DNA from 2 places in the Promicromonospora xylanilytica genome. Region 2 is predicted to be linked to the other one. Evidence: predicted binding sites of a transcription regulator. Region 2 holds the regulator's gene; the other holds the start of a gene.
What was found. The regulator LexA, encoded in region 2, represses DNA repair genes until DNA is damaged. The targets are predictions, from matches to a motif close to TCGAACANNTGTTCGA.

Region 1: the regulator LexA is predicted to act here: its motif matches at 4,814-4,829, upstream of ACYVK7_RS12790 (HNH endonuclease signature motif containing protein).

What each region holds. Positions count from the first base shown of each region.
Region 1 covers NZ_BAAGRP010000011.1:106,818-117,879, reverse strand. The annotation lists gene ACYVK7_RS12820 (ATP-binding cassette domain-containing protein) at 1-470, shown strand, start outside; gene ACYVK7_RS12815 (ABC transporter permease) at 467-1,267, shown strand; gene ACYVK7_RS12810 (response regulator) at 1,306-1,983, opposite strand; gene ACYVK7_RS12805 (sensor histidine kinase) at 1,980-3,146, opposite strand; gene ACYVK7_RS12800 (hypothetical protein) at 3,212-3,985, opposite strand; gene ACYVK7_RS12795 (cation transporter) at 4,079-4,702, shown strand; gene ACYVK7_RS12790 (HNH endonuclease signature motif containing protein) at 4,889-6,697, shown strand; gene ACYVK7_RS12785 (NUDIX hydrolase) at 6,779-7,204, shown strand; gene ACYVK7_RS12780 (histidine phosphatase family protein) at 7,221-7,814, opposite strand; gene ACYVK7_RS12775 (transcriptional regulator) at 7,844-8,491, opposite strand; gene ACYVK7_RS12770 (PEP-utilizing enzyme) at 8,557-8,904, shown strand; gene ACYVK7_RS12765 (nitroreductase/quinone reductase family protein) at 8,964-9,416, shown strand; gene ACYVK7_RS12760 (DUF1684 domain-containing protein) at 9,480-10,184, shown strand; gene ACYVK7_RS12755 (VIT1/CCC1 transporter family protein) at 10,189-10,935, shown strand; gene ACYVK7_RS12750 (arginine deiminase) at 10,952-11,062, shown strand, end outside.
Region 2 covers NZ_BAAGRP010000074.1:133,371-144,432, reverse strand. The annotation lists gene betC (choline-sulfatase) at 1-1,208, shown strand, start outside; gene ACYVK7_RS23550 (DUF5302 domain-containing protein) at 1,351-1,587, opposite strand; gene nrdR (transcriptional regulator NrdR) at 1,733-2,203, opposite strand; gene ACYVK7_RS23540 (LysM peptidoglycan-binding domain-containing protein) at 2,324-2,770, opposite strand; gene lexA (transcriptional repressor LexA) at 2,961-3,776, shown strand; gene ACYVK7_RS23530 (L-lactate dehydrogenase) at 3,864-4,853, opposite strand; gene ACYVK7_RS23525 (ATP-dependent DNA helicase) at 4,864-6,978, opposite strand; gene ACYVK7_RS23520 (carbohydrate ABC transporter permease) at 7,012-7,899, opposite strand; gene ACYVK7_RS23515 (carbohydrate ABC transporter permease) at 7,901-8,872, opposite strand; gene ACYVK7_RS23510 (ABC transporter substrate-binding protein) at 8,875-10,248, opposite strand; gene ACYVK7_RS23505 (glycoside hydrolase family 13 protein) at 10,355-11,062, opposite strand, start outside.

The DNA of each region.
Region 1 (11,062 bases), on a different contig from region 2:
CCATGACCATCGTGCTGACCACCCACTACCTCGACGAGGCGGACACGTTCGCCGAGCGGGTGCTGGTCGTCGACCACGGCCAGGTCATCGCGGACGACACCGCCGACGCCCTCAAGGCGGAGCTGGCCGGCGACCTCGTGACGCTCCGCGTGAGCCCCCAGGACGCGGCGAAGGCTGCCGTGGTCGCCGAGCGCGCGCCGGGCACGCGGACGGTACGGGTCACGACGGACGGTACGGCGAGCACCGTCGAGATCCGCACGGCCGACGGGCCGGGTGCCACGCCGGGCCTGCTCCGCGCCGCGGACGCCGCCGGGCTGTCGGTCAGTCGCGTCGACGTCGCACGCCCCACCCTCGACGACGTGTTCCTCGGCCTCACCGGTCGCAGCCTGCGGGAGAACGCGGTCGTCGACGAGGCGCTGACCGACGACCTGACCACCGAGCACCCCACCACGAAGGAGGTCCTGGCATGAGCGCCGCGACCCTGACCACCGCCCAGCGCCTCCCCCGCCGCGGCTTCCTGCGCGACACCCGCATCGTCCTGGTCCGCGAGCTGCGCCCTGTGGCCCGCGACCCGTTCTCGCTGCTCTTCGGTCTGGTGCAGCCGCTGGTGTTCCTCGGGTTGTTCGGGCCGCTGCTCGCCGGGTCGGCCGGCGGCGCGCTCGGCGGCGACGTCTGGTTGTGGTTCGTTCCGGCGGTGCTGGCGATGACCACGCTCTTCGGCACGTCGGTCACGGGCTCCAACCTGCAGCTCGACCTCTCGTCGGGCGTGCACGAGCGCATGCTCGTCACCCCGCTCTCCCGCCCCGCGCAGCTCGTGGGCCGCGCGCTCAAGGAGATGGTGCCGATCGTCGCCCAGTCCGCCGTCGTGCTGCTCGTCATGCTGCCGTTCGGCCTGCGCCCCGACCCGCTCGGCGCCGCGCTCACCCTGCTGCAGCTCGCCGTGCTCGGGATCGGCGTCGGCTCCCTGTCCTACGCGCTGGCGCTCGCCGTGCGCAAGCAGGAGTGGATGTTCTGGGTGGTGCAGCAGACCGTCCTGTTCCCGGTGATGCTGCTGTCGGGCATGCTCCTGCCGCTGGAGAACGGCCCGGCGTGGATGCGCGCGGTGTCGACGGTGAACCCGCTGCGGTACGTCGTCGACTCGGGCCGGGCCGCGTTCGCCGGCGACCTCGTGTCCTCGGCGGTGGCCTGGGGCTGGGTGGCGGCGCTGGCGACGGCCGTGCTCGGGCTCGTGGTGGGCGTGCGTGCGATGGTCCGCTCGGCGGACTGAGGCGGACTGAGGCGGACTGAGGCGGACTGAGGCGGACGTCAGCCGTCGCGCCGGCCGACCAGCCCTGTGCTGTAGGCGACGATCACGAGCTGCGCGCGGTCCCGCGCGCGGAGCTTGGCCAGCAGCCGGCCGACGTGCGTCTTGATCGTGGCGGGACTGAGCTGGAGGTGGTCGGCGAGCTCGGCGTTGGACAGGCCGCGCGCGATCAGGCCGAGCACCTCCAGCTCACGGTCCGTGACGCCGTCGAGCGTCCGGGCCGGGGGCCTGCCCGGCTCGGGACGGCTCGCGAACTCGGCGATGAGCCGGCGGGTGACCGACGGCGCCAGGAGCGCCTCGCCCGCCGCGACCACCCGGATCGCGTGCAGCACGTCCGCCGGCGGGGCGTCCTTGAGCAGGAACCCGGCCGCCCCCGCGCGCAGCGCCGCGTAGACGTACTCGTCGAGGTCGAAGGTGGTCAGGATGAGCACGCGGACGCCGGCCGTCGCCGCGCCGGAGCAGATCTCGCGCGTGGCCTGGATCCCGTCGACACCGGGCATGCGGACGTCCATGAGCACGACGTCGGGCAGCTCGCGACGCGCCAGCTCGACCGCCTCGGCGCCGTCAGCGGCCTCGGCGACGCCGATCATCCCCGGCGTGTGGTCGATCAGCACCCGGAGGCTGCCGCGGAGCATCGCCTGGTCGTCGGCGACGAGGACACGGACAGGATTCGGCGTCACGCGCGCGCCCCCTGCCCCAGCGGCAGCCGCGCCCGGAGCGCGAAGCCGCCGCCCGGGCGCGGCCCCGCCTCGACGCTTCCCCCGTACAGGAGCGCTCGCTCCCGGACACCGGTCAGCCCGTGCCCGCCCCCGGGTCGGGGACCGCTCCCGGACCTCGCGGCCCCGGCGGCACTCCCCTCGTCGACGACGTCGACCCGCGCCTCCCCGCCGTCCACGACCACCGAGACCCGGCACGTCGTCGGGCCCGCGTGCCGGACCACGTTGGTCAGGCCCTCCTGCACCACCCGGTAGACCGTGAGCTGGTCCGCCGCAGCCAGCGAGGCCGCGTCGCGCACCTCCAGGTCCACGGAGACCCCGGCCCGCCGCGCGCCGTCCGCCAGCCGGCCGAGGTCGCCGATGCCCGGCGCCGGCCCGAGCGGCGCGGCGCCCGTCCGCAGGACGCCGAGGGTGCGACGCATCTGGGTCAGTGCCGTCCTGCTCGTCTGCTCGATGTCCCGCAGCGCGCCGACGGCCTCGTGCGGGTCGGCGTCGGCGACGTGGGCCGCCACCCCGGCGCGGACCGCGATCAGGCTGAGGTTGTGCGACACGATGTCGTGCAGGTCGCGGGCGATCTGCAGGCGCTGCTCGTCCAGCGCTCGGTCGGCCTGGCGGCGCACCTCGCGCAGCGCCTCCGCGCGCCGCCCCCTGACCACCCGGCCCGCTGCCCACGAACCGCCCACGGTCAGCAGCGCCAGGGCGGCCACGCCCGCCGCGTCCTGCGGGCTGCCCGACGGGGTGTGCACCGCCTCGCCCGCGTACACACCACCGGCCACGACCGGCAGCGTGACGCCGAGCGCCACGACCGAGCGGCGGACAGGCTCTGCCAGGCCCACCAGGTAGGCGGCCAGCCCGGCGGCGGCGTACGGCTCGCGCGTGAGGTCGAGGAAGGTGGCGGCGGTCAGGGCCAGCACGACGACGGCGAGGACGGGCACGGGGAACCGTCGGCGCAACGCGACCGGCAGCCCGACGCCGGCCGCGACGACCCAGCCGAGCCAGGCAGGGCCGGCATAGGTGGGCTGACCGTCGACGGCGGGCAGCCCGGCCAGGCTGACATAGGCGGCGGTCAGGGCGAGCGCGGCCACGAGGTCGACGACCCAGAGCCGCCTGCCCGCCACGTCGTCCATGGCGTGACCGTATCCGCTGGCGGTGCCGCCGCGCCCGCTCACCGGGTGCTCGCTGGGCACGGCCCTCAGCCGGCCTGTCCGAACGCGAACATCACGGCGAGCACGAGCACGACGACCCCCGCCCGACGCAGCGCGACCGCCGGACGCGGGCGCGGGGACCGTGCCAGCTCGCGCACCCCGAGCGGGACGAGCGCGACAGCCAGCCCGACCAGCGCGACCAGGGACAGCAGGGTCGTCCCCTTGAGCAGGCCGAGCGGCAGCGCGCACGTCACCGCGAGCGCCACGGCCCGCGCGGGGCCCAGCACCTTCGCGCGCCAGGCACCGACGGCGAGCACGAGCCACCCGGTGAGGATCGCCGCGTTCAGCACCGAGAAGATCTGGAACGACCCGTACGTCGCCGAGACCGCCTCCGTGGTGACCGACGCGCCCGTGGCGTCGGCGAACCGGAACGCCATGTGGTCCATCCCGGCGTGGAACGCCCGGGCAACCGTGCCGGAGACCACCAGCACCCCGCCCCACAGACCCCAGCCCGGGCTGCGTTCTGCTGTCCGCCCGGCCAGGAGCAGCACTGCGGGCCAGAGCAGCAGGTTCCCGACCGCGAACAGGGCGTACGCCGTGGACACGAGACCGGGGTGACGGTCGAAGGCCGCGATCTGCGCGGGAAAGAAGAAGTCGAACGGCACCCGCAGCAGGGCTCCGACGAGCAGGAGCAGCGGTCCGGCCACCATGGCCACGCCGCCGACCCACCGGCCGGGAAAGACGTCGAGCGGCGGGGTGGCGGTGCTGGCGGTGCTGGCGGTGCTGGCGGTGCTGGCGGCAGCCTGCGGGAAGATCCTCATGCCCCCGACCCTGCCGTGGCCGGTGGCCCGGGTCGTCGGACCAGGATCCGGACCTTCGGGTCAGCCCTGGGTACTACGCGGACAATGGCGAGCGTGACCAGCGCCCATGATCCCCACGCGGCACGGCTGCGCCGCACCGTGGCGGTCGTCGCCGCGCTCAACCTGGCCTACTTCTTCGTCGAGCTCTCCGTGGCGCTCGCCGCCGGGTCGGTGTCCCTGCTGGCGGACAGCGTCGATTTTCTCGAGGACACCGCCGTCAACGTGCTGATCCTGGTCGCCCTCGGCTGGCCACTGGCCCGGCGGGCCGTGCTGGGCAAGGCCATGGCCCTGGTCATCCTGGTGCCGGCCGCCGTGGCGGCCTGGGAGGTGGCACAACGGTTCGGCGGTCCGCCGCCGCCCGACGTCGTCCCCGTGGTGCTGGCCTCGCTCGGGGCCGTCGCCGTCAACGGGACCAGTGCCTGGCTCCTGGCCCGGGTGCACCACCACGGCGGGTCGCTCGGCCGCGCGGCGTTCCTGTCGGCCCGGAACGACGTGCTGGTGAACTTCGCGATCATCGCCATGGCCCTGACGACGGCGTGGACCGGCTCCGGGTGGCCCGACCTCGTTCTGGGCTGCGTGATCATCGTCCTGGCGGTGCACGCCGCGCACGAGGTGTGGGAGGCCGGTGAGGAGGAAAGCCTCGCGGCCAAGGCCTTGGCGGGCGAGGACGTCGGCTGACCATGCGGCCTCGTGACCGCGGGCGATCCCCGGTACGCCCTCCGCTGGCGGGACGCCCGTTCCTACGCGGCGGGCAGCAGCGGAGGTGGATGTCAGTGGTGACGGCTAGGGTCGAACATGCGTCCGCAGGATTGATGCATGGGACGAGGCTTATCCATGATGTGACCCGGTAAAGGAGTGTGCCGCATGCGCAACAGGCTTTCCGACGGCGGCGGTCTGCCTCCGGGCGAGCCGTTCGGCGGCATGTCGCCCGAGGAGGCCGCGCGCGAGGAGGCCTGGTTCGACGAGGCATGGAGCGCATGGGCGGCCGATGACCACGTGGGAACGGACCCCACGCCGAATCTCCCGCCGGAGGCGGAGCCGGTGTGGCCGCCAGGCGACGTGCCGGTCGTGCTGTGGCCGGAGCGGGTTCTGCGGGAGACGTTGCGGGGCGCGCCGGGAGCAGGGACGGCGCGCGTGGTCGCGGAGGCGGTCGACCTGGACGGCAACCTGGACGCCGGCTCGGGTGCGGAGTCGACGGCCCTGGCCGAGCTGTCGGACGACGCGCTCGGTGACCTGGTCACCGCGTGCGGGCGCCTGCAGTCCTGGGCCGCCGGCCTCCAGGCCAGAGTGGTCGCCGAACGGGCCGCCCGCGAGACCCACGCCCTGGCGCACAGCTCGCTGATCGGGCAGGTCACCGGCGAGCTCGTCGTGACCGAGAAGGAGGCCACGGAGGTCGTCGTCCGGGCCGAGTCCGGAGCCCAGCACCCCACCGTGATCGCCGCCCTGGTCACGGGACGCATCGACGTACGCAAGGCCCACACCCTGCTGCGTTCCGCAGCCCAGCTCACCGTGACCGAACGCGCCGAAGCCATCGCCCGATACCTGCCCCACGCGCCCCGCCGCACCTGGAAATGGCTACAGACCCGGATGCTCGCGTTCGCCAAGACCCGCCACGGCGCCGGTGAGACCGCACGTGCCGAAGCGGCCCGACGCACCGTGCAGATCGACCGTGCCGAGAACGACATGGCCTGGCTGACCGCCTACCTGCCCGCCGTGGACGCCACCGCCGTCTGGGGCGTCGTGGACGACATGGCATACCAGCTACGACACACCAGCGGCGAGGACCGCAGCCTGAGCCAGCTCCGGGCCGACTCCCTGACCGGGATCGTCACCGGCCGCCTCCTGCCCGCCGACCGGTTCACCGACGGCACCGACGGCACCAGCGGCACCAGCGGCACCAGCGGCACCAGCGACAACGACGAGAACGGCACCGCCCGTCCCGCATGCACCTGTGGCGGCCGCGCACCCGTCCAGGAGATCGTGCGACCCGTCCGGATCACACCGACCCGCGCGGTCGTCCGCGTCACCGTCCCGGCCACCACACTCCTCGGCCTCGACGACGCCCCCGCCCACCTGACCGGCTACGGACCCATCCCCGCCGACACCGCACGGACCATCGCGACCGACGCGACCTGGCAGCGCCTCCTCACAGACCCGAGCACCGGAGTCCTCACGGACTACTCCACCACCACCTACGCACCCGGAAAAGTGCTCCGCGCTGCCGCCGAGACGAGAGACCAGACCTGCACCTTCCTGTGGGGCTGCGATGCCCCCGCGGAACGCTGCGACCTCGACCACATCGTCCCGTTCGATCACGACCTCGACCCGGCAGCCCTGCCACCCGATGCCCCAGGGCAGACCCGGGCAGCCAACCTGCAGCCCCTGTGCCGCCGACACCACCTGCTCAAGACCCACGCGGGCTGGAGTGTCGTGCGTGACCCCGACACCGGGATCACCACCTGGACCACGCCCACCGGACGCCGGTACGAACGGGCGCCCACCGCTCTGGACACCCACGTCGACCTCGACCAGATCGACCCCGACACCAGCCACGACCTGACCCTCCGCGCCCTGACCGGCCAACCACTGCCGAGCGGCTACCGGCCCACCGGGTCGGACACTCACCCGAACGATCCGGCAGGTCCGGACGACCCCGGTGAGCCACCGTTCTAGGGCCGACGCAGGCGGGCCATCTCGTACGCGGCGGGTCCGGACGACATGATGTGCACCATGTTCACCAGCACAGAGGCCGCGATGGACCAGCGGGTCGCGGCGTACGCGCTCATCACCGACGACCAGGGCCGCATGCTGCTGCCGCACTGGAACGAAGGCACGCGCAGCGGATGGACCATGCCGGGCGGCGGGATCGACCCGGGCGAGCACCCGGCCGACGCCGCCGTCCGCGAGGTCTTCGAGGAGACCGGCTACCGCGTGGAGCTCGACGGGCTGCTCGGTGTGGACAGTTTCGTCATCCCCGGGCCGGAGCGTGTCGTCCCGTCGGACCGCCCGGTCCACGCGCTGCGCATCGTGTACCGGGCGCACGTCACCGGTGGCGAGCTGCGCGTCGAGGAGAACGGGTCCACCGACGGCGTCGCCTGGCACACCTACCAGGAGGTCGACGCACTGGACCGGGTGCCCCTGGTGGACCTGTCCCGCCGCTGGGCGGGCCTGATCGGCTAGCGCCGGCCAGGGCGCGCTACGGGCGGGTGGCCGGCGGGAAGCCCGTCCAGCGCAGGTCCCGCGGCAGGTGGCCCATGTCGTTGAACAGCACGACCGTCGGCGGCAGCCCGTCGCGGTACTCGAGCACCGTGAGTGCGGTGTTGCCGCTGTTCAGGCCGAGCCACCGGGCGGGTGGCGCGGCCAGGGCGTGCCGCAGGAGCCATGCGACCTGGAACGCGTGGGTCACCAGCACCTCGTGGGTCTCGGTCTCCGCCGGCCGTGCGAACCGGTCCACCAGCGCTGCGGCGAGCCGTTCGCCCGGCGCCCGCTCGGCGTCGTCGTAGCCGTCGAAGAACCCGGCCCACGCCGAGGGGAGGTCCGCTGCCGCCGGTACGTGCGGCACATGGTCGACCAGCTCGTCGGCCTCCGCGACGGGTACGCCCGGCAGGTGCTCACCGATCACGTGCGCGCTGGCCGCCGCACGGGGCAGCGGCGAGTGCCAGACGGCGTCGACCGGCAGCCCGCTGAGCCGCTCGCCCAGCAGGCTCGCCTGCCGGCGTCCGACGTCGGTCAGCTCGCCGAACGCGTCCGCCTCGCCGTGCCGTGCCAGGTACAGGTGTCTGGTCGCCATCCGAAGAACCTACTGGGCGCGGGAAGCGGCTACGCGTCGCGCCGGAGGCCGAGGGTCGAGAGGAGATCTTCGTGCAGCTCCATCCAGACCACGTGGCACGACCCTATGCCGGTGCCCGCCACCCACTCGCCCCGGCCGGAGCGCGCGTGCCCGAGCGCCGTGGAGAACCGGGTGTCGTACCCCTCGAACCGCGCGAGCGCGGCGCTCAGCTCCGCGACCAGCGGGGCCAGCTCACCGTCCAGCGCCTGGAGCTCCCCCAGAACCTGCGCGTCCCACGTCGCGTCGGTATGGGTGTTCGGGGTGAGGCGGTCGTCGTCCGCAGGGCGCAGCTGCCAGTCCGTGCAGGCCTGCAGCAGGCGTGCGTTGAGCGGCCGGAACGACTCGTGGACCCGCTCGACGACGGGCCGGGCGCCCGTGTCGTCCAGCTCGGCGGCCAACCGCCGGTCGTCCTCGGCACGCCCCCGGTCGGTCAGGGACCAGCCGGCGGTCCCGGCGAACTCCGCGTACGTGACCCAGCCGTACGCCTCGTCGTCGAGCAGGATCTCGCGGGTGTCCGCCACGTCGAGGCCGAACCGCGCGGCGACCGCCTCGTCGTCGGCCATCCCCTGGATCCGGACGGAGTGGAGCACGAGCAGCTCGGGCTGCGACGATCGGCCGAGGGCCGGGTTATGCGTCATGATTCGCACGGTGCATCGTTCGATGACCGGTGTCAACGCAGGTAGATACGCTCAGGGAGGAAGTCATGGCGAACAGCTCCGACGTCTCGCGCGCCACCGGCACACCGGGGAGCCCGGGGCGCGCGTCCGGGCCGGCCCGCGTGGTGCACGGCCCCGACGACTTCGCCAGGGTGCTACCCGGTGACGTGCTCGTGTGCCGGTTCACGGAGCCGGCGTGGACGGCGTTGTTCGGCGTCGTGGCCGCCGTCGTCACCGAGACCGGCGGCGTGCTGTCGCATGCCGCGATCGTGGCACGGGAGCACGGGATCCCCGCGGTGCTCGCGGTGCGCGGGGCCATGACGACGCTGCGCGACGGCGAGCCGCTGACCGTCGACGGCGACGCCGGAATGGTCAGTACCCAGCGGACCCGCTGACGCCCGCCGGACCGGCGCCGCCTCCTATCCTGGGACGCACCACTACCGGAAGGCACGACATGAGCTTCAGCCACCCCACCGGCACGCGTGGCGCCCGGCAGCCCGGCCGCATGTTCCGCTGGATGAACCGGCTGATCATGGGGCGTGCTCGCCGCACCGGCGCCAGGACCATGGGGATGAACCTCCTGGTACTGACCACCGTCGGGCGCAAGAGCGGGCAGCCCCGCGAGACGCCGCTCGCGTGGTTCGCCGGCCCGGACGGCGGCTGGCTGGTCGTCGCCTCCGCCGGTGGTGCGGCGGCGAACCCCGCCTGGTACCTCAACCTCGCCGCCCACCCGGACCGGGTCACCGTCGAGCAGGGTGGGCGCAAGATCGCCGTGACGGCCGAAGAGCTGCACGGCACCGAACGCGAGCAGGCCTGGCAGCGGATCACCGCCGAGGCGGAGAACTTCAGCAGGTACGAGCAGACGACCGACCGGACGCTCCCCGTCATCCGGCTGATGCCTCGCTGAGCGCTGCGCCGGCCCACCCGGGAGCCCGGGTGAGTGTCGGTGCCCGTGGGTAGTGTCGTGGGCATGACGCACGCCGCGACCACCTCCCCCGCCACCACAGCTCTCCGGACCGCGGACTGGCGGCGGCGCGTCTTCGCGCTGTACGCCGGCGTCCGTGTCCGTGCGGCCGAGGACCCGGCCGGTGCCCACGCCTACTGGGTCGCGACCCGTGACGAGCTCTTCGCGACCCACCCGGCGTCGCCGATCCTGCCCGAGGACAAGCCCGGCTTCACCGGCCTTGCCGTCGCCCCGTACGACCCCGCCTGGCGCTTCACCGCCCCCGTCGCACCCGCGGAGCCGGGACCCGACGGCGCGCCGCGCCGCCTCGACGTCCCCACCGGCACCGACGGTGTCGTGCCGTTCGAGCTGCTCGGCGCGGTGGTCCTGCCCGGCCTCGGCTCGCTCGACGTCTGGCGTCTCGCCTCCTACGGCGGCGGCTTGTTCGTGCCGATCAAGGACGCGCTCGCCGGTACCCCCGGCGGCACGTACGGCGGCGGTCGCTACCTCCTGGACACCATCAAGGGCTCCTGGCTGGGCCACGCGGGCAGCACCGACGGCCACGCGGGCGGGTACGACGACGGCGTCGGCGAGCTGGTGCTCGACCTCAACTTCGCGTACAACCCGTCGTGCGCCTACGACCCCGCGTGGACGTGCCCGCTCGCCCAGCCGGGCAACACGCTCGACGCCGAGGTGCCGGTGGGAGAGCACACGCCGGCGAAGGGGGCATAGCCCGGTGACCTCACGTTCCGACCAGGGTTCGAGCCGCCCCGTCGTCGGGCACGCCGACGAGCCGCACACCGAGGGCCTCGCCGAACGGCTGAACTGGCTGCGCGCGGGAGTCCTCGGCGCCAACGACGGCATCGTGTCCGTCGCCGCCGTCGCCGTCGGCGTGGCGGCCGCGACCACGCGGACCGGCCCCATCCTCACCGCCGGCCTCGCCGCCCTGGTGGGTGGCGCGATCTCGATGGCGCTCGGCGAGTACGTGTCGGTCTCCAGCCAGTCCGACAGCCAGAAGGCGCTCATCGCCAAGGAGCGGGCCGAGCTCGCCGAGATGCCCGAGGAGGAGCTCGCCGAGCTGGCAGAGCTCTACGAGGCCAAGGGCCTCTCCCCCGGCACCGCGCGCCAGGTCGCCGTCGAGCTCACCGAGCACGACGCCCTCTCCGCGCACCTGGACGCGGAGCTCGGTATCGACGAGGACGAGGTGGTCAGCCCCTGGAACGCGGCGGTCGCGTCCGCGGTGGCGTTCACCCTCGGCGCCGTGCTGCCGCTCGCGGCGGTGCTCCTGATCCCCGAGCCCTGGCGGGTCGCGGTCACCTTCGTCGTCGTGCTGGCGGCGCTCGCCGGGACCGGCTGGACCGCCGCCTGGATCGGTGGCGCACCACGCGTGCGGGCGACGGCCCGGGTGGTGGTCGGCGGAGCCCTCGCGCTGGGTGCGACCTTCGCCGTCGGCTCCCTGCTCGGCACGACGGCGATGGGGTGAGTACCGTTAGCGCCCGATGAACACCATCGACATCACACCGCCCCCTGCCGACGCACCCTCGTCGGCCTATGGCGTGCACTCCGAGGTCGGCCGTCTGCGCAAGGTCCTGGTCTGCGCGCCGGGCCTG
Region 2 (11,062 bases):
TGCACTTCGTGGGCGCCGACCAGGTGCACGGGTTCGCCAAGCGGCTCACCACCGACATGTTCCCGAGCACGCTGGCCTGGACGCCCGACCGCGACGCCGTCGGCAGGTTCGCACACCCGGGGAACCCGGACGGGCCACCGATCGCGATCGACTACGTCACCTCGGGCCCCGTGCAATGGACCGAGCAGCTGCAGTTCGACGAGGAGGCCCATTACCGAGCGCTGGAGTATCTCCGCTCCCGGCGCACGTCCCGGCGCGGTTCCTTGCAGATGCCGGCCACAGAGCCGGAACAGGACCCGTGGCTGCTGGTGGCTTCGTACCACCACCCCCACGAGCCGTTCCTCGCCCCGCAGAAGTACTGGGACCTGTACGCCGACGCCGAGACGGATCCCGTGCGAGTACCCGCGAGCCCGGAACTCCCCCGGTCACCGATGGACGACTGGGTGGACGCACTGCACGGCGTCGACGGCGTGGACCTCACCGACCCGGAGGAGGTGGCCCGGACGCGCCGGGCCTACTACGCCCTGGTCACCTACATCGACGACAAGGTCGGCGAGCTGCTCGACACGCTGGAGGAGACCGGCCACGCCGACGACACGGTGATCGTGTTCACGAGCGACCATGGCGACATGCTGGGCGAGCGAGGAATGGTCCAGAAGCGAACCTTCTACGAGTGGTCGTCCCGGGTACCACTGATCATCGGCGGTGGCCCTGTCGAGGCACAGGGCGTCACCTCCGCGACTCCGGTGTCCCTCGTGGACCTGACGTCAACCTTGTGCGACCTGGTGGGCGTCGAACCCGTGCGGCAGGACGGGCGCAGCCTCGTCGGCGAGCTGCGCAACGCGGAGATCCCCGCAGCGCCTGTGTTCGTCGAGTATCACTCGGAGGGTGTGTATGCCCCGTGCTGGATGCGCCGCGAAGGGGATCTCAAGTACGTCTACGTGCACGGCCACGGTCACCAGCTGTTCGATCTCTCGACCGACCCCGATGAGAGGCATGACCTCGCCGGCGACCCCCGGTACGCGGACGCGGTCGCCAGGGCACGTGCCGACATCCTCAGTCGCTTCGACCCGGACGACATCGAACGCAGGATCCGGCGGAGCCTCGCCGACCGGCGGCTGGTTCGGAGCGCCATGGCCGCCACAGGGACGGTCTGGGCCTACGACCCGTCACCGGGGATCTTCACCCAGTACTGGCGAGAGACCTAGGAACGCGAATGTCGCTCGTGCGGCTCTCCTGGGAGCCCAGGACTCGGTGAGCATCGCACCGGCTTCCTCCCGGTGCCACATGAGTACGACGAAGGCCGCCGACCTGGTCGTTCACCAGGTCGGCGGCCCCTACCACCGAGGCTCAGCCGCTCTTGCGGCGGAACATCTTCTGCACGGGGCCGGTCGTCTCCGAACCGTGCACCGCACCGGTATTCACGTCGCCCGCGGCGGTCCGGTGCCGGGCCGCGTTCTTGCGGTCCAGCGCCTCCTTGAACTTCGCCTTGGCGTCCGAGCTCGGCGCCGTCGCCACCTTGGGCTCCTCGGCGCCCTGGGTCTCGGCCGCCTCGGCCGCCTCGGTAGTGGGCTTCTCGTCCGTCACACCGATCACCTCCTCTTGTTCCGGGGGTCCCTCGATCGGGTCCGTCGTCCGCTCAGCCTGCACTACGGCACACGTGGGTGCCAACATTTTTCGCGGGCGACCCCGGCCTGGGCACGCCGGCGCCCATACGGCCGCCCGTGCGCCGTCAGGCCTGCGCGGCGGCCCGCTCGGCACGCTCGGCACGGAGCGAGGTGATCGCGCTCTCGAAGTCCTCGAGCGAGTCGAACGACTGGTAGACGCTCGCGAACCGGAGATAGGCCACCTCGTCGAGCTCCCGCAGGGGGCCGAGGATCGCGAGACCCACCTCGTACGCGTCGATCTCGGCGCTGCCGTTGCTGCGAAGGGTCTCCTCGACGCGCTGGGCCAGGATGGCGAGGTCGTCATCGCTCACCGGCCGCCCCTGGCACGCCTTGCGCACGCCCGCGGCGACCTTGTCGCGGCTGAACGGCTCGGTGGCGCCGGAGCGCTTGACCACGGACAGGCTGGCGGTCTCGACGGTGGTGAACCGGCGGTTGCAGTTCGGGCACTGCCGTCGGCGCCGGATCGACAGGCCGTCGTCGGCGGTCCGTGAGTCCACTACGCGCGAGTCGGCGTGGCGACAGAACGGGCAGTGCATGCTCACTCCTGCGTGGGTCGACCACGGACCGGAGGCCTCCGGTCGCGTCCCGACGGTAAGCGGGCAAACCACCCTCATGCAACATCGCCGCAGCATTTGACGACGAATCGAGGCCTCCGGTCACTCCTTGGGAAGGAGCAACAGCTCTCCGACCCGTAGAGCGCCCGACGACATCTGGTTCAGCTCCTGGAGCCGCCCGACGGCGTGCCGCACGTCCTCACCAGGCTCCGCGATCTCTCGGGCGAAGCCCCAGAGGGTCTCCCCCGGCTGCACCGCGTGCACCCGGACCTCCGTCGGTTCGCCAGGGGCGCTCGCCACCGCCGTGGCACCCCAGGTGATCATCGGCGCGAGCAGGAGCATGGCCAGCAGCACGAGCGCCACCCGGCCTCGCCGGGTGAGCCGCAGGCCTGCCACGCCGAGCCGGTCCGCGATCGTTCGCGCCCGGGCCGGCGGATACGCCCGGTGCACTACCGGTCCGGCCGCCGGCGCGAGCGCCCGGCCGTACGTCGGCGCGTACGCCTGCCCATACGTCGGGGTGTACTGCCGCAACGGGATCACGTCCCCCATGGCCCCTCCTCGAAGAGTGACTGAGTTCTTGCCGTTCATACAAACGTTCGTCGAACGCCCGTACCATTGTGTAGCACGGGACACCGTCGATGTCGAGACACGCTCGAACATTCGTTTGAGCCGAGCGGGTTTGTGATCTAGAGTGGGTCGCGCAGAGGAGAACATTTGTCGGAACGGGAGGGGCACGGGCATGACGGGACGGGACGGGACCAGCGACACGAGAGCCGTCGACACGGCACTCTCGGGCGTCGCCACGCTGGACGCGCCGGGCGACAAGGCGGTCGCCGACGTGCACGCGATCTCACCGACGGACCGCCTCACCGAGCGGCAGCGCCTCGTGCTGGACACGATCCGGCAGTCGTTCGAGACGCGGGGCTACCCGCCGTCGATGCGCGAGATCGGCGAGGCGGTCGGGCTGGCCAGCCCGTCGAGCGTCAAGCACCAGCTCCAGATGCTCGAGAAGAAGGGCTTTCTGCGTCGCGACCCGAACCGACCGCGTGCGATGGAGCTCGTCGAGCCCCTGGCGGACCAGGTCGACAAGCCGAGCCGCGGCGAGATCCACTGGCCCGAGCCGCGGCGTAGCGGCCAGGTCCACTGGGGCGGCTCGGTACCTGACGACGCGAGCACCCCGCCGCCGTCGTACGTGCCGCTGGTCGGCCGGATCGCGGCCGGTGGCCCCATCCTGGCCGAGCAGGTCGTGGAGGACGTCTTTCCGCTCCCCCGTCAGCTGGTCGGCGACGGCGAGCTGTTCCTCCTCAAGGTCGCCGGCGACTCGATGGTCGACGCGGCGATCTGCGACGGGGACTGGGTCGTCGTGCGGCGCCAGAACGTCGCCGAGCAGGGTGAGATCGTCGCGGCCATGATCGATGGCGAGGCGACGGTCAAGACGTTCAAGCAGACGGACGGGCACGTGTTCCTGCTGCCCCAGAACCCCGCCTACGAACCCATCCCGGGCGACGAGGCTCAGGTTCTGGGCCGCGTGGTCGCGGTCCTGCGCAGCCTCTAGGGCTGCACAGCCGATGGAGAACGGGGTGGTGTTCCTGCTGGGTCCACAGCAGGAACACCACCCCGTTCTCGCCGCCCGGGCACGCCCCTAGAAGCCGAAGCGCTTCTGGACCGCTCGCACGCTGTCCGCCGAGGCGCGCAGGCCCGTCAGCTCGTCGTCGGACAGCGGGACCCGCACGTTGTCGGTGACCCCGCGCCGGTCGACGCGGGACGGCACGGACAGACAGACGTCACCGATGCCGTGATAGTCGTCCAGCAACGACGACACCGGCATGATCCGGCGTTCGTCCTTGAGGACCGCCTCGATGATGCGGGTCGCGGCCAGGCCGACGGCGTAGTTGGTCGCCCCCTTGCCCGCGATGATCCGGTAGGCCGAGTCGACCACCTCGCGGTGCACCTCCGCGCGCACGGCGGCGTCGATCGGCGGCCTGTCGCCGAGCGGCACCCAGTCCAGCAACGGGACGCCGCCGATCGTGGCGGAGCTCCACAGCGCGATCTCGGAGTCGCCGTGCTCCCCGGCGATGTACGCGTGCACGTTCCCGACGGCCACACCGCAGCGCTCGGCGAGGACGACGCGCAGCCGCGAGGAGTCCAGGACGGTACCGCTGCCGAACAGTCGCTCCCGCGGCAGGCCGGAGATCTGGAGGGCCGCGTAGGTCACCACGTCCACGGGATTGGTCACCATCAGATACGTGGCGTCGGGCGCCACCTCCACCAACCCCGGCAGGATCTGGTGCATCAGCCCGATGGTCGCCTCGGCGAGGTCGGTTCGGGTCTGCCCGGGCTTCTGCTTCGCCCCGGCGGTCACGACGACGACGTCCGCCCCCGCGCAGACCGCCACGTCGTCGGAGCCCTCGACCTGCGCCTGCGACGTGAACATCAGGCCGTGCCGCAGGTCGAGCACCTCCGCCTCGACCTTGGCCCGGTTCACGTCGTGCAGGGCGATCGTGCGGGCCGAACCTCGGGTGAGTGCCGCGAAGGCGAGGGTCGAACCGACCGCCCCCGCGCCCACGACGGCCAGCTTGGTGGTACGGGAACCTGACGGCTCCGTGTCCTGGACGTCCGGGTGGGCTGCCATGTGTTCCAGGCTATGTGTCGAGCCGGGCGAGCGCGGCGCGAACGAGTGCTGGATCCGTGGTGGGCCAGAACCCGGGCATCGACCGGGTCAGGAACGACGCGTACCGCGCGGTCGCGAGCCGCGGGTCCAGGACCGCGACCACCCCGCGGTCGTCCATGCTCCGCACGAGACGCCCGGCCCCCTGTGCGAGCAGCAGCGCGGCGTGCTGTGCGGACACCGCCATGAACCCGTTGCCCCCGGCCTGCTCGACGGCCCGGGCTCGGGCCGCCTTGACCGGGTCGTCGGGGCGGGGGAACGGGATGCGGTCGATGAGCACGAGCTGGCACGACGGCCCCGGCACGTCGACGCCCTGCCACAGCGACAGCGTGCCGAACAGGCAGGCGGTCGGGTCGTCGGCGAACTGGCGCACGAGCGTGGGCAGCTGGTCGTCGCCCTGCGCCAGGATCGGGAAGTCCAGCCGCTCCCGCATCGCCTCGGCGGCCGCGTTGGCCGCACGCCGGGACGAGAAGAGGCCGAGCGTACGGCCGCCCGCCGCCGTGATGAGCTCGGCGATCTCGTCGAGCTGTGCCTCCGTCGTGGGCTCGCGGCCGGGCGCCGGCAGGTGCCGCGCCGTGTACAGGATGCCCTGGCGCGGGTAGTCGAACGGGCTGCCCGCGTCCAGTCCCCGCCACGGCGGGGCGTCCTCGCCCTTGAGGCCCAGCGTGCCCGCCACCGGCTCGAACGTGCCGCCCAGCGCCAGAGTCGCCGACGTGAAGACGCCGGTCGCCTCGCCCAGCAGGTGCGTGCGGATCAGGCCGGCGACGTGGAGCGGTGCCGCGTGCAGGCGGGTCACGTTGTCGCCGAACCCGCCCCAGCCGTTGTCGGGGCGCGAGCACCACAGCACGTCGGCGCTCGTGTCCTGGAACGCCATGCGCTCGGCCGTCTCGAACAGCTGGAGCATCGCCCCCTGCGCCATCTTGAGCCCCGGCTCGGGCTGGCCCTGGGCCTGGCCCTTTCCGCCGGCGGTGTCCGGCTTGAGCGTGCTCAGCACCTCGCGCGCCGCGTCCCGCACCGCGCCGACGGCCGTCCGCAGCTCGTCCGGCAGGCCGGTGGGGAACCGCTCGGCCGGCGCCGTGACGAGCAGGGTCCCGAGGGCCTGCGCCGCCTGGTCGAGGGCGTCGGTGTTGGTGCCCGCGTGCCGGCGGGCCAGCCGTGCGGCGTTCTCCACCGAGGCCATGGACAGGTCCACCGTGGCCGACGACGTCACCCGGTCCGTGAGCTCGTGCGCCTCGTCGACCACCACGACGTCGTGCTCAGGGAGCACCCCGGGGCTGCCCGTCGCCGCGATGCCCAGCATCGCGTGGTTGGTGACCACCACGTCCGCGTCCCGCGAGATGGCGCGCGCCCTGTCCGGGAAGCACTCGGCGAGCATGGGGCACTTGCCGCCCAGGCACTCCATGGCGGTCACGGAGACCTGGCGCCAGGCCCGGTCGGGCACGCCGGGCACCAGGTCGTCACGGTCACCCGTCTCCGTCTCCCCCGCCCACTCGTGCAGCCGGCGGACGTGGTCGGCGAGCGTCGCACCGTCGTCCTTGCGCCGCCCGCGCGCCCCGCCGGACGCCGCGGGCTCTTCCGTGCGCGGGTGGTCCTCGCCGCCGGGCAGGTCGAACAGCGTGGGCTCGTCAGCGGGGTACCCGCCCCCGATCTTGTGCACGCACAAGTAGTTGTGCCAGCCCTTGAGCAGCGCGATGCGCGGCTCGCGCGGGAGCAGCGGCGCCACCGCCTTCGCCACCAGCGGGAGGTCGCGCGTGATGACCTGGCGCTGCAGGGCGAGCGTCGCGGTCGAGATGATCACCTTGCTCTGCGCGGCCACGGCGTGCCGGACGGCGGGCACCAGGTAACCGAGCGACTTACCGGTACCGGTGCCCGCCTGGACGAGCAGGTGCTCGCCCTTCTCGATCGCCTCGCCGACCGCCACCGCCATCCGGTGCTGGCCGTCCCGGCGCCCACCGCCGAGCTCACCGACCGCGAGGTCGAGCAGCTCCTCGACGTCGGGAATCGGCTCGTCGGAGGCGGGTGCGGCAGGTGCGTCGGGAAGGCTGGTCACACTCTCGATCCTAGGCGCGACCACCGACACGCACCCCATGTCGTCCACAGGGACAGGACGCCGCCCGGAGTGCTATCCCTTGACCGCCCCGCCCAGTCCGGCGCCGCTCAGGAACAGGCGTTGGAAGGCGAGGAAGAGCGCGATCGGCAGCACCGTCGAGATCGCGAGCGCCGCGAGGAACACGTCGAGCTCCAGGTAGGGGGCGATGGCGGGCAGCCGGACGGACAGCGGCTGGTTGGCCGGGTCGGGGAGCACGAGCAGCGGCCAGAGGTAGTCCTTCCAGGCGGCGATGACGGCGAACACCGAGACGACGCCGAGGATCGGCCTGGACATCGGCAGCACGATGCTCCACAGCAGCCGGAACGGTCCGGCGCCGTCGACCCGGGCGGCCTCGAAGATCTCCCGCGGCAGGCCGTCGAAGAACCGTTTGACCAGCAGCACGTTGAACGCGCTGGCGCCCATGGGCAGCCAGACGGCCCAGAACGTGTTGAGCAGGCTCACGTGCACGATGGGCACGTCGAGGATGGTCAGGTACAGCGGCACGAGGAGCACGACGGACGGCACGAAGAGCGTCGCCAGGACGAGCCCGAAGATGGCGTTGCCGTACCGGGGGCGCAGGACCGAGAGCACGTAGCCGCCGGTGGTGGCGACCAGGATCTGGAAGAACCAGGCTCCGACGGCCAGGATCAGGGTGTTGACGAAGTAGTGGTCGATCTCGGCCCGGGTCCAGGCGGTGGCGAGGTTGGCCCAGTCGACGCCGGTGGGGAACAGCCCCAGCGGCTCGCGCAGGGTCTCCTGGGTCGGGGTGACCGCCGCCTTCGCGAGCCAGAGGACGGGCCCGAGCCCGACGACGACCAGGGCGACCAGCAGTCCGCCCTGCAGCACCCCGAGGGAGTTCCGTACGCTGGGCCGCCGCCTGTCGTGGGACGAGACGATGCCGCGTTCGAGGGTGGCTGCCATGTCAGCTGCTCCAGGGTCGGGTCACGCGGAAGTACACCGCGGAGAGGACGGCGAGGACGCCGGCGAGCATCAGGCTCAGGGCGGTCGCGGCCCCGTAGTTGCCGCCGAGGCTGCTCCCGAACGCGTAGTCGTAGATCAGCATCAGGATCGTGAGGGTGGCGTTGTTGGGTCCTCCGCCGGTGAAGAGGAAGGGTTCGAGGAACACCTGCGAGGTGCCGATGATCTGCAGGATCAGGGTGATGAACAGGACGCCGCGCAACTGGGGCAGGGTGACGTGCCAGATCTTGCGCCACACCCCTGCGCCGTCCACCTCGGCGGCCTCGTAGAGCTCGGTGCGTACCCCGACGAGCGCGGCGAGGTAGATGATGACCGTGCCGCCCGCCGCCGCCCAGGTCGCCTCGAGCACGAGGGACGGCATGGCGCTGGAGGCGTCCTGCAGCCAGGGGTACGGGCCGAGGCCCACCCAGCCGGCGATGGTGTTGAACACGCCGGTGTCGGACGCGTCGTAGAAGAACTTCCACAGGAGCACCGCCACGACGGGCGGCACGACGACGGGCAGGTACGCCAGGGCGGAGAACAGGCCCCGCATCCGCCGCACCTCGCTCATCAGCACGGCGGCGGCCAGGGGAATCGGGTACCCGAAGACGAGGGCGAGGACGGCGAACCAGAGCGTGTTCGCGACGGCCTTGCCCAGGAGCGGGTCCTGCAGCACGTACGCGAAGTTGTCGAGCCCCACGAACACGGGGGCCGTGACCAGGTTGGTCTCCTGGACGCTCATGACCAGGGCTCGCCCGATCGGGAACCAGGAGAACACGCCGAACACCAGGATCATCGGCAGGGCGATGACGAGGGTGCTCAGGCCGCCGTCGCGCAGCCATTCCCTGGGCGCGCGGCGGCCGCGCCTGCGGGGCACGGACGACGACGGCGGGGTGGCCGCCGTCGTCGTCCGGATCGGGCTGGACAGGGTGGTCATCGTCAGCCGCGGTCGAGCAGGCCCTGGACCTGGGTCTGGGCGTCGGCGAGCAGTGCGTCGACGTCGGCGTCCTCGTCGGTGAGCACCGCCTGGACCACGGGGTCGAGCGCCGCGTACACGTCCTGGGTGGCGACGGCGGGCTCGGGGACGACGGGCTGGTCGAACATCTCGTCGGTCATGGGCGCGAAGTTCTCCAGCGGGACGTTGACGAGGTCCTTGATCCAGCTCTGCTGCTCCTCGTAGGTCGCGCGGTCGAAGATCGGCAGGGCCGGGGCGCCGACGGGCTGGTCGGTCTCTGCGGCGACCTCGGCCTCCGCGACGGCGGCCTCCTGGTCGGTCAGCTTGGAGATGTAGTAGAAGTCGATCCACTTCACGGCCGCCGCCTGCTCGGCCTCGGAAGCCGCCGAGCTCACGGCGGCGAGCGTGCCTCCGCCGAGCGTGCCCGCGTCGTCGCCCTCCAGCGGGAGCACCGTCACCCCGTACTCGTCCGGATTCATCTGGTTCTGGGTGAACAGGTTGGGGTAGTTGGCGCCGCCCGAGACGTACATGCCGATCTTGCCGGCGGCGAAGTCCTGGTTGATGGTGCCCCAGTCGTACAGGAAGCTGGACCCCATGGAGTCGTCCTCCCAGCGCATCTCCCGCAGCATCTCCAGCGCCGCGACCGTCGCGTCGTTGTCGACGGTGGCGGTCGCCGCCTCGCCCTCGCCCTCGACCATGCGGCCGCCGAGCGCGTAGGTCTCGGTGGTGAGGATCCAGCCACCCGTGTTGCTCTGCGTCATGTGCGCGTAGCCGGCCTGGCCGGTCTCGTCCGAGATGACCTTGGCCGCCTCGCGCACCTCGTCCCACGTGGCGGGCGGGTTGTCGGGGTCGAGCCCGGCCTCCTCGAAGAGCCGGCGGTTGTAGTGCAGGCCCTGGTTGTAGGCGGCGATCGGCACGGCCCACATGGCGCCGTCGGCGTCCTGGCCCGCAGCGGCGATCGTGGGGTTGAACTGGTCCGCGTAGGGCAGCTCGGCCACGAGCTCGCTGACGTCGGCGATCTGCTGCTGCTCGATGAGGGCCCGGCCGTCGGTGAACGGGATCGGGAAGACGTCGGGCAGGGTGCCGCCCGCCAGCTCGGCGGCGAACGTCGTGCCGGACCAGGTGAACTCCTTGGTCTCCACCTGGATGTCCGGGTTGTCCTTCTCGAACTGCGCGATGCGCTCGTCGAAAGCGTCGATGGCCGGCTGCTCGAGCCCTGCGTCGATGGAGACCTGGATGGTCACCGGGCCGGTCGGCTCGTCGGACGCTTCCGACGACGAGCCGCATGCGGTGAGCGTTCCCACGACGGTCAGGACGCCCACCAGGGCGAACGCCGGTCGCTTCTGTGCTGACTTCATTGTCACTCCTTGTGTTCTGTGCCGCTGGGACGGCCACTGGGGAAAAGCACTGCTTCGGGTTCGGAAAGGCTGAGGACGGGCAGGGCGGGGTCGGCCGAGCCGGATGTCAGTGCGGCAGATCGAGCCAGACGGCGGTGTCCGGGCCGACGGCGCCGTCGACGGGACCGCTCGCCAGGAGCACCGTGGCCCCTGCGGACAGCGGGACTGGATCCGTCCCGAGGTTGACGACGCAGGCGAAGCCCGCGCCGCGGGTGAACGCGAGGACGTCGTCCCCCGCGGTGCCGAGGGCGAGGTCGAGCCACGCGAGCTCCTCGGTGTGCAGTGCGCCGAGGTCGCGCCGCAGGTGCAGCGCCCGGCGGTAGAGGCTGAGCATCGACCCCGGGTCGCCGTCCTGCGCCTCGACCGAGCAGTCGCCCCAGGAGGCGGGCTGCGGCAGCCAGGGCGCGGCACCGCCGGCCGGCCCGAATCCAAGGCTCTCCCCCGTGCGGGTCCACGGGAGCGGGACGCGGCAGCCGTCCCGGCCGGGGTCGACGCCCTCGGAACGGAAGTGCATCGGGTCCTGGATCAGGTCCCTCGGGACCTCCGCCTCGGGCAGCCCGAGCTCGTCGCCCTGGTAGACGTAGAGGGCACCAGGCAGTGCGGCGACCAGCAGGGCGGCGGCCCGCGCCCGGCGGGTGCCCAGCTCCAGGTCGGACGGCGTGCCGAACCGCTTGGCGGCGAAGTCGAAGGACGAGTCCTGGCGGCCGTACCGGGTCACGGGCCGGGTGACGTCATGGTTGGACAGCACCCAGGTGGCCGGAGCCCCCACGGGGGC